4 regions of the Heyndrickxia acidicola genome follow, and region 4 is predicted to be linked to each of the others. Evidence: riboswitches for the same ligand, from Rfam matches in the RefSeq annotation. Region 4 holds a riboswitch; each other region holds the start of a gene.
What was found. A riboswitch is a leader RNA that binds a small molecule or an ion and turns the genes downstream of it on or off. The one in region 4 is predicted to bind S-adenosylmethionine.

Region 1 (2,199 bases), 3.1 Mb from region 4:
TCTACTGCAACCATTGTTAAAAATGATTCGGTTGTCAGTGTTTTTTTTCCGACCAGTAGATTGGTAGAATAAACCCGAACATAAACTTCCATCGAAGTACGCCCTGTTGAAGCAACGAATGCCTCCAGGCTAAGTGCATCTCCAACTGCAGCTGAAGAAATGAAGTCTACTGAATCAATAGAGGCTGTAACGACTGCCTGATTACAATGTTTCATAGCAGCAACTGCGGCAATTTCATCAATATAAGACAGAACCTTTCCTCCAAATATTGTTTGAAGATGGTTCGTATCCGGCGGCAGCACCAATTTTGTTTGATGAGTTCTTGATTGTTCTGTAGAATAAGCTTTTGTCATGAGCTGACCCTCCTATGGTTCATCTTTAAATGCGGCTTTATGAAAATTTTTCCACTTCAGTTGCTTTAATCAAAGCCTGATTCATAAAGGGCAGCCCATTGCTCACGAAAATTATGTACGCGCCGTGTACTGGCTTTTTTATTCCTCGGCCATATCATTTGCAACACTCTCCTATCTCCCGTAGGAATTCTGTGTGCTCCTTTATGGCAGGTCTCCTGGCTTGATTTCATCGGTTCTTTACACCTTCCCGTTCCATAGAAACAGTGGCACAGCTTGAAAGAACCTCCCTCTTACAGTGGCGGGACCGCTCCGGACTTTCACCGGATTCCCTTTTCATTCTTAATATCCTATTAAGAAACCATAAAGTATGCAGTTAAATGACTTATCGTCAATTCTATTGTACTATAAAATGTGCTCCGCTAATAATTTTAATCTTTACTTTGTTCTTGACATTCTCACTATTGAATTGTAGACTGAATATTATTAAAACTTCATAATTTTCATTTCTTATCCAGAGAGGTGGAGGGACTGGCCCTTTGATACCTCAGCAGCAGACTTTTTCTGAAGTACTGTGCTAATTCCAGAAGCGTTAAGCTTGAAGATAAGAAGAGCAGCATTTATTCAATCAACCTCTTCTTGTCGACGGACAGAAGAGGTTTTTTATTTAATTTGACCCAATTATGATTAGAACTTTACAACGGTTAGAGCTAAGCACCCATTGGATAAAAGTGAAAATCAAGTTTAAAAAGCTTGGCTTTGCTCATCTTGCCTGTTGCTTTCCGCTGCAGTCACCCACCCTCTCTCCAATCAGCATCGTTCTAAATTCAACATTGATCTCTAACAGATATAAAAGCTTATTAAAAATAATGAAAGAAGGAATGAGTATGTCCATTACTTTGACAAAGGCCCCCTTTCGCGCTGACCATGTAGGAAGCTTACTACGACCCGAATCCATTCATCAAGCCAGAAAAGAATATAAAAACGGAACGATAACTTCAGCTCAATTACGTGAAATAGAAAACCGTGAAATTAAACGTATTGTTGAAAGGCAAATTGAAATTGGATTAGAGCTTGTTACAGACGGTGAGTACCGCCGAACATGGTGGCACCTCGATTTCCTTGAGCACCTGAATGGAATCGAAGGGTATGTGCCTGACCAAGGTTATCAATTTGCGGGTGAAGAAACAGATCGCTATCACGTCAGGAATATTGATAAAATTTCTTTTAACAAGGAGCATCCATTTATTCAGGATTTCAAAGATTTTAATGAAATAGTAGGTGGACGTGCGGTTGCTAAACAAACCATTCCAAGTCCAAACCAGTTATTTAACATTGCCATACGAAATAAAACAATTTATCCAGATATCGAAGAATTTGCAAGAGACATTGTCGAGTGTTATCGGGACGTTTTAAAAACGTTCTATGAAGCTGGCGTCCGTTATTTACAATTCGATGATGTTTATATTGCCAGGCTTTGCGATCCAGAGTTCCAATTTAAAGACGGTGAATATACGAGAGATCAGCTTATTGATTTAGCATTGCGCGTGATCAATGGGGTCCTTGAGGGAAAACCGGATGATTTGGTGGTTACAACCCATTTATGCCGTGGAAACTACCGCTCAACATGGGCCTTTGAGGGAAGCTATTCAATGATTGCCCCTACTTTACTGGCACATGAAAACGTAGACGGATTTTTTCTAGAATACGACGATCATCGTTCAGGAGACTTTAAGCCTTTGGAATACGCAGCAAAAAACAATGCCCGGGTCATTCTGGGACTCGTTACCTCCAAAACAGGTAAGTTGGAAGATAAAGAGACGATTAAAGCAAGAGTAAGAGAGGCAGC
Region 2 (2,199 bases), 1.4 Mb from region 4:
AAATTAAGAGGGAAATCATTGGATCAGTTATTTGAAGCCATTTTATCATTAAAGGATTCGGAGGAATGCTACCGATTTTTTGATGATTTATGTACAATTAACGAAATTCAGTCATTGGCACAGCGTTTAGAAGTAGCAAGCATGCTGCGCGAGAAAAAAACCTACCATGTCATTGAGACGGAGACTGGTGCCAGCACTGCTACTATTTCTCGTGTGAAGCGCTGTTTAAATTATGGAAATGATTCCTATGAAATGGTTCTTGATCGTTTGAAGGAACAACAAGAACAAAAAGTGAGTGAGTAACTTAATGCAGTTAAAGAAAGCGGCATCTCCTTAATAAGGCGATGCCGCTTTGTTATGTAATTGATGATTTAGCGAACTAAAGTAAAATCCTGTTCTCATATCCACTTTTTCCGATTATACTAACAGGTCCTCGAAATGTGCTTGAAAAGAATAAATTTTGGGAAATTTATTGACAAATAAAAATAAACTCACTACAATAAAACTCATATTAAAAATTTCATAAATATCATATTTCTTATCCAGAGAGGTGGAGGGACTGGCCCTATGATACCTCGGCAACGGATTTGCTGTTTTTTCGCAAACACCGTGCCAATTCCTGCAAATCAGTGAATCATTGATTTGGTAGATGAGAAGTCGCCGGTGTTTACATAAGCCCTTCTTCTTTATCGTGTATTGGATAAGAAGAGGGGCTTTTTTGAGCTTAAAACTAATTTAGTCTAGTAAACAGACTTACAAAAGACAAATACAGCAATAGAAAAGAAGAGAGGGAGAGGATTCAATTGGCAATTCAAAAGGAAAACAGCGAGACACTTATTGAACAATATAGAGAAACGATACTATCCAGCGTTGATGAATCAAAAGAACTTTATATTCAAACAAGCCATGCTATCCATGAAAGGCCGGAAATTGGTAATAAGGAATTTTTTGCATCAAAAGCATTAACGGAAATTCTGGAAAAGGAGGGTTTTGATGTAACCCGCAATGTTGCAGGGCATGAAACAGGATTTGTGGCGAGAAAGTCATCCGAAAAAGCCGGCCCATCTATCGCTTTCCTTGCAGAATATGACGCACTTCCCGGGATTGGCCATGCATGCGGGCATAACATTATCGGCACGACCAGTACAGCAGCGGGCATTGCCTTATCAAAAGTCATTGAAGAAACGGGTGGAGAAGTGGTTGTTTTGGGAACGCCTGCTGAAGAAGGCGGACCTAACGGCAGTGCCAAGGGCAGTTTTGTAAGAGAAGGGTATTTAAATGGAATTGATGCCGCCCTTATGCTTCATCCCAGCGGCCAAACCAGCTTAACAACCCCTTCACTTGCTGTTGATCCGCTTGACTTCCATTTTTACGGAAGAACAGCTCATGCTGCCAGCTCTCCAGAAGAAGGAATTAATGCCTTAGATGCGGTGATTCAGTTGTTTAATGGCATTAATGCGCTAAGGCAGCAGCTGGCATCGGATGTCCGGGTCCATGGAATCATCACACATGGCGGTGAAGCCCCTAATATCATTCCTGATTATGCTTCAGCGCGCTTCTTTATTAGGGCAAGTACTTGGAATTCAACCGAAGAGGTATCGGCCAAGGTTCGGAGGATTGCTGAAGGAGCTGCCCTTGCCACAGGCTGCACTGTGAAGATAGAAAGGTTTCAAAATGAAGTTCATAACTTGATTCTCAATGCTTCACTTGATGCTGCTGTTGGTCAAGAGCTTTCGCTGCTGGGAGAAACCATTGCAGAAAAGGGCAATGGGATTGGAAGTACAGATGCAGGGAATGTGAGTCAGGTGGTGCCCACATCCCATTGTTATATAAAAATTGGACCGGATGATCTTATCGGACATACAAAGGAATTTCGTGAAGCAGCCTGCTCTGAAATTGGAGAACATGCTCTCATTGCAGGGGCAAAAGCATTGGCTTTAACCGGTCTTCGGCTACTGACGGAAGAAGCGCTTTTAAACAAAGTCAAATCAGACTTTGTTCATGCAAAGCAGAAATAAACAAATCAGTCTGCTTCGGGGAGATATACTCCGAAGCAGACTGGAATAAAAGTTGAATTAAAGCCTTTTTTTAGCGTAATAGAATCCTTGTTGTGTATATCAAAAAACAAGAAGAATGTAAGTACCCCTAGGAGGAAAGATGATGAAAAAGAACTTGCTAGCCCTTTTTTCTTTATTTATA
Region 3 (2,199 bases), 570 kb from region 4:
GGCACGGTCAATTTCTTCCTTGTCGCCTTTCAGCTCCACCAGCAGATTCCCAAATGGAATGCCCTGAAGCTCTGTCACCATTCCGTGCAGCACATTTACATCAATCGAGAAGCGCTTGGCTGTATCAGAAAGCAGCGGGGTACTTGTAGAAGCACCTTTGAAAATAATCCGGTATACCCCGTGCGGATTGGCCTGACTGCTTTCATCGATTAATTTTTGAACGGAAGGCGGAATGGAATCATTTAAAACCGTCCGAACAAAGCTCTTCGCAATATCGGTTACCGGTTCTGTAAACACCTCAATAACCGGTCCTTGCTCAGCGATCATTCCATTTTCGATGACAGCGACCTTATCGCAGATATCACGGATCACGTTCATTTCGTGCGTAATCATCAAGATGGTGACGCCGAGTTTATCCCTTACCTTTCGCAGCAGCTCGAGAACCGCATTCGTAGTATTCGGGTCCAGTGCGGAGGTTGCTTCATCACAAAGGAGGATATCAGGATCTGTTGCCAGGGCCCGCGCTATGCCCACCCGTTGCTTTTGGCCGCCAGAAAGTTGCGCTGGATAGTGGTCAGCCCGGTCTTCAAGTCCTACAAAAGACAAGAGCTCGTTCACTCTTTTCTCAATTTCTTGTTTTGGCCTTCCTTCCAAAATGAGCGGCATGGCCACATTTTGGAAAATCGTCTTAGATTGCAGCAGGTTATATTGCTGAAAAATCATGCCGATTTTCTTCCGTTGCTGGCGCAGCTCTTTCTGAGATAATGAAAGCATATCTGTGCCATTGATCAGCACTTTGCCGGAAGTAGGGCGTTCTAAAAGGTTAACGCAGCGAATCAGTGTACTTTTTCCTGCACCGCTGAATCCGACAATGCCGAAGATTTCACCCTTTTCCACCATGAAATCAATGCCTTTCAAGGCTTCTACTCTCTTTTCTTTGCCTTTGCCATATGATTTATGGACATCTTCAAATACCAGCATTTTTTCCTCTCCTTTACTCATTTTTCCCGAATATTATGGACGAGCGGATTGCTGCCCTTCTTTTAAGCCGATTCTGTTCTGTCGGCATAATGTTTGATCTTAGTATGGCCATTTTCAAGGAATGGCCATAAAAAAAACCACTTTCCATTCCGAAAGAGGTTTATATGTTCGATCAACCTTATCTTTCAGAATAGAACCATTCTGCAGGAATTAGCACCTTTCATAAAATGATGGTTGCTGGACGTCATCGGGCCTGTCCCTCAGTCTCTCTGGATAAGTTATTAAGTTTTTTATGAGTTAACTTTTAAAATTCTAGTAGATTCATAAGAAAAAGTCAATTACTTTTTACTAAAAATTTTAAAATGACTATTCTCTCTGTGAAAAACAGGAGACAATAGATGTGCTTCTGATCTTTCCTGCTGGTTGCCTTATGCTGCAGGCACTCGCTTCAGTCAACTCTGGGTTCATTTCTATTTGAGATTTAACATAGACAATGACTGCGCTTCTATCCTTCCTGCTGGTTGATTTTGCTCCAGTTACCTGCTTCCATTTACTCTAATTTGGCTTTCACATTGACATTGGGCTTCGACACGATCCTTCCTGCTGGTTGCCTTACGCTGCAGGCACTCGCTTTCCACGGCCGGCCGGAAGCCTCCTCGTAGCATGCTCCTGCGGGGTCTTCCTATGCCTGCTTTTCCCGCAGGAGTCTCGTACCTTTCTCTTCAGTCAACTTTGGGATCAGTTCTAATTTTGGTTTTAACATAGACAAGGAATGCATGCGTTTAAACTCTTCCAGCTGATTGATTTTTGCTGCAAGTGCTTGTTCCCATTAATTTTGGGATCAAGTTTATACATAAACAAAAAGGAAATTGAATCTAAACGTGTTATTTTGTACTTTAGTGCATTTATTATTTTTTATTGCAAATGCAACAAAATTAGATTACATTTAAGGTACACCTTTTTTGTTGTATTTACAATAAAATTATGCCATAAGGAGTTTATTATGAAGGAAATTCTACGTGAAATTGGAATGATTGCGAGGGCATTAGATTCTATCAGCAACATAGAATTTAAAGAATATGACCTTACGAAAGGTCAGTATTTGTACCTTGTGCGAATATGTGAAAATCCAGGAATCATTCAAGATAAAGTAGCTGAGATGATAAAAGTAGACCGAACAACGGCAGCTCGTGCTATAAAAAAACTTGAGATGAATGG
Region 4 (2,199 bases):
CAAACAGAAACAGCAGCTGCTTTTAGAATGGCCTGTTCCAGATCGGCGATGATATCCTCTTTCGCTTCTAAACCGACAGAAAGGCGAACCAGTTCTTCCGTTACACCGGATTGTTTAAGATCGTCGCCGCTCAGCTGCTGGTGGGTAGTAGAAGCAGGGTGGATAATAAGAGATTTTGCATCCCCTACATTCGCAACATGTGACCAGAGGGTAACATTGTCGACTACCTTGCGTCCCGCGTCCCTTCCGCCTTTAATGCCGAATGTTACGATGGAGCCCGCTGCGCTGTCCTTAAAGTATTTTTTGGCCAGCTCATGGGATGGATGGCTGGAAAGTCCAGGATAGCTTACCCAATCTACTGCAGGGTGGTTTTCTAAAAACTCTGCCACCGCCTGAGCATTTTCAGTATGCTTTGGTACACGCAAATGCAGGGTTTCCAGTCCTTGAAGCAGCAGGAATGCGCTGTCAGGGCTTAACGCAGGACCAAAATCGCGAAGGAGCTGTACACGAAGCTTTGTGGCAAACGCAGCCTGCGGCACATCCACTCCATAGCGAAGTCCATGGTAGCTATGATCCGGTTCACTGAAGCCAGGGAATTTTTCGCTGTTCCAGTCGAATTTGCCGGCATCCACAATCACTCCGCCAATGGTTGTTCCATGTCCGCCAATCCATTTGGTAGCCGAATGAACCACTACATCAGCGCCCCATTTAATTGGATTTGTGGAATATGGTGTACCAAATGTATTATCAACAATCAGCGGAATCCCGTTTTCGTGTGCAATATCTGCAACGGCTTCAACATCCAGCACCTGCAGGCTTGGATTTCCGATAATTTCAGAGAAAATCGCTTTTGTTTTTGGCGTGATCGCTTTGCGGAAGTTTTCCGGATCGGATGAATCAACGAATTTTGTCGTGATGCCGTATTTTGGCAGCGTTACGGCAAACAGGTTATAGGTTCCGCCGTAGAGATTGCTGGCAGCCACGATTTCGTCGCCTGCCTCGGCCACATTCAGGATGGAAAAGGCAATCGCTGCGGCACCGGACGATACGGCAACAGCAGCTGTTCCTCCTTCAAGCAAAGCAACGCGTTTTTCAAAAACATCTACCGTCGGGTTCCCGATACGTGTATAGATGAATCCCTCCTGCTGAAGTGCGAATAGTCCTTGAGCATAGTCTGTGTCTTTAAATACATAGGAAGTCGTTTTGTGGATAGGCACAGCACGTGATCCTGTTGCAGGGTCAGGCTGTTGTCCTCCGTGAAGTAATAAAGTTTCTGGGCGAAGTGCTTTTGATTCGTTTGTCATTTTGCATTCCTCCTAATTTTTTGTGGGTAATGAAATAGGACGTGCATCGAGAAATTCCTCTTTGCTGCAATATCTTAGGATGAGGAGTGCAGGGGGGAAAATAAAAAGCCCTCTTCATAAGAAGAGGGCGTATATTCGTATCCTCCCCTTATCTTTCAGATCCTGGTTAGATCTGTAGGAATTAGCACCTTTTCAAGCATTCCTGCCTGAAGGTTGCCGGGCTTCAAAGGGCCTAGTCCCTCCGCCGCTCTCGATAAGAGTAATTTCATTCAATTTTATGAAAAATTAAAATTCATCTTGAAATGGATTATAGTGGAGCCCAGAGGAAAAGTCAACCATGCTTTTTAAGAAATTCGAAGATTCTATTATTTTTTAGAATACGAAATGGAATGAAAAGGCGATGTTAAAGGGATGTTCGTTTACATCATTGCAGTAAAAAATTTTTTTTGCTGAATACAGAAAACCTAATAAGAAGGGCTCATTACGTTTTTTGCTCAGACTGTTTTTGTACATGTAAAAACAAGGTATAGTTCTCTATTGGCTTCTGCTCCAGGCACTTGCATTCCACTGGACAGAAAGGAGCCTGCTTGTGCCGAAGGATGTCCGTACCTTGAACAGAAAAAAGCCCTGCTAAAATAAATTTTGCAGGGGCTGATAATTGATAATATCCACTTTGAGCTCTTCAAGGCTGTATTGCAGATGGTTGATTAATCTCTCCTCGAACAGGTTTTGATCATTTTGTTTAACGGCTTCAACAAGGGCTGAATGATCCGCCCATTCATGGCTGCTTCCCTGTTCAAAATGATGGAAGGCATCATAAATGAGCAGGTAAATATCAATCTGAGACAATATCTTATTTAAGAATTCAATGAGGAACCGATTTCCTGATGCTTTC

Region 1: another riboswitch for S-adenosylmethionine. It lies ahead of A5N88_RS06215 (5-methyltetrahydropteroyltriglutamate--homocysteine S-methyltransferase); the one in region 4 lies ahead of A5N88_RS20615 (O-acetylhomoserine aminocarboxypropyltransferase/cysteine synthase family protein).
Region 2: another riboswitch for S-adenosylmethionine. It lies ahead of A5N88_RS14030 (M20 family metallopeptidase); the one in region 4 lies ahead of A5N88_RS20615 (O-acetylhomoserine aminocarboxypropyltransferase/cysteine synthase family protein).
Region 3: another riboswitch for S-adenosylmethionine. It lies ahead of A5N88_RS18045 (methionine ABC transporter ATP-binding protein); the one in region 4 lies ahead of A5N88_RS20615 (O-acetylhomoserine aminocarboxypropyltransferase/cysteine synthase family protein).

What each region holds. Positions count from the first base shown of each region.
Region 1 covers NZ_KV440953.1:1,331,215-1,333,413, forward strand. Annotated here, with positions in the region: gene A5N88_RS06210 (acyl-CoA thioesterase) at 1-353, opposite strand, end outside; cobalamin riboswitch at 542-731, opposite strand; SAM riboswitch class I at 858-961, shown strand; gene A5N88_RS26080 (hypothetical protein) at 1,114-1,245, opposite strand; gene A5N88_RS06215 (5-methyltetrahydropteroyltriglutamate--homocysteine S-methyltransferase) at 1,238-2,199, shown strand, end outside.
Region 2 covers NZ_KV440953.1:3,006,085-3,008,283, reverse strand. Annotated here, with positions in the region: gene A5N88_RS14035 (YerC/YecD family TrpR-related protein) at 1-303, shown strand, start outside; SAM riboswitch class I at 536-656, shown strand; gene A5N88_RS14030 (M20 family metallopeptidase) at 837-2,018, shown strand; gene A5N88_RS14025 (MetQ/NlpA family ABC transporter substrate-binding protein) at 2,161-2,199, shown strand, end outside.
Region 3 covers NZ_KV440953.1:3,857,145-3,859,343, reverse strand. Annotated here, with positions in the region: gene A5N88_RS18045 (methionine ABC transporter ATP-binding protein) at 1-981, opposite strand, end outside; SAM riboswitch class I at 1,157-1,261, opposite strand; gene A5N88_RS18040 (MarR family winged helix-turn-helix transcriptional regulator) at 1,985-2,199, shown strand, end outside.
Region 4 covers NZ_KV440953.1:4,427,249-4,429,447, reverse strand. Annotated here, with positions in the region: gene A5N88_RS20615 (O-acetylhomoserine aminocarboxypropyltransferase/cysteine synthase family protein) at 1-1,304, opposite strand, end outside; SAM riboswitch class I at 1,450-1,564, opposite strand; gene A5N88_RS20610 (GntR family transcriptional regulator) at 1,935-2,199, opposite strand, start outside.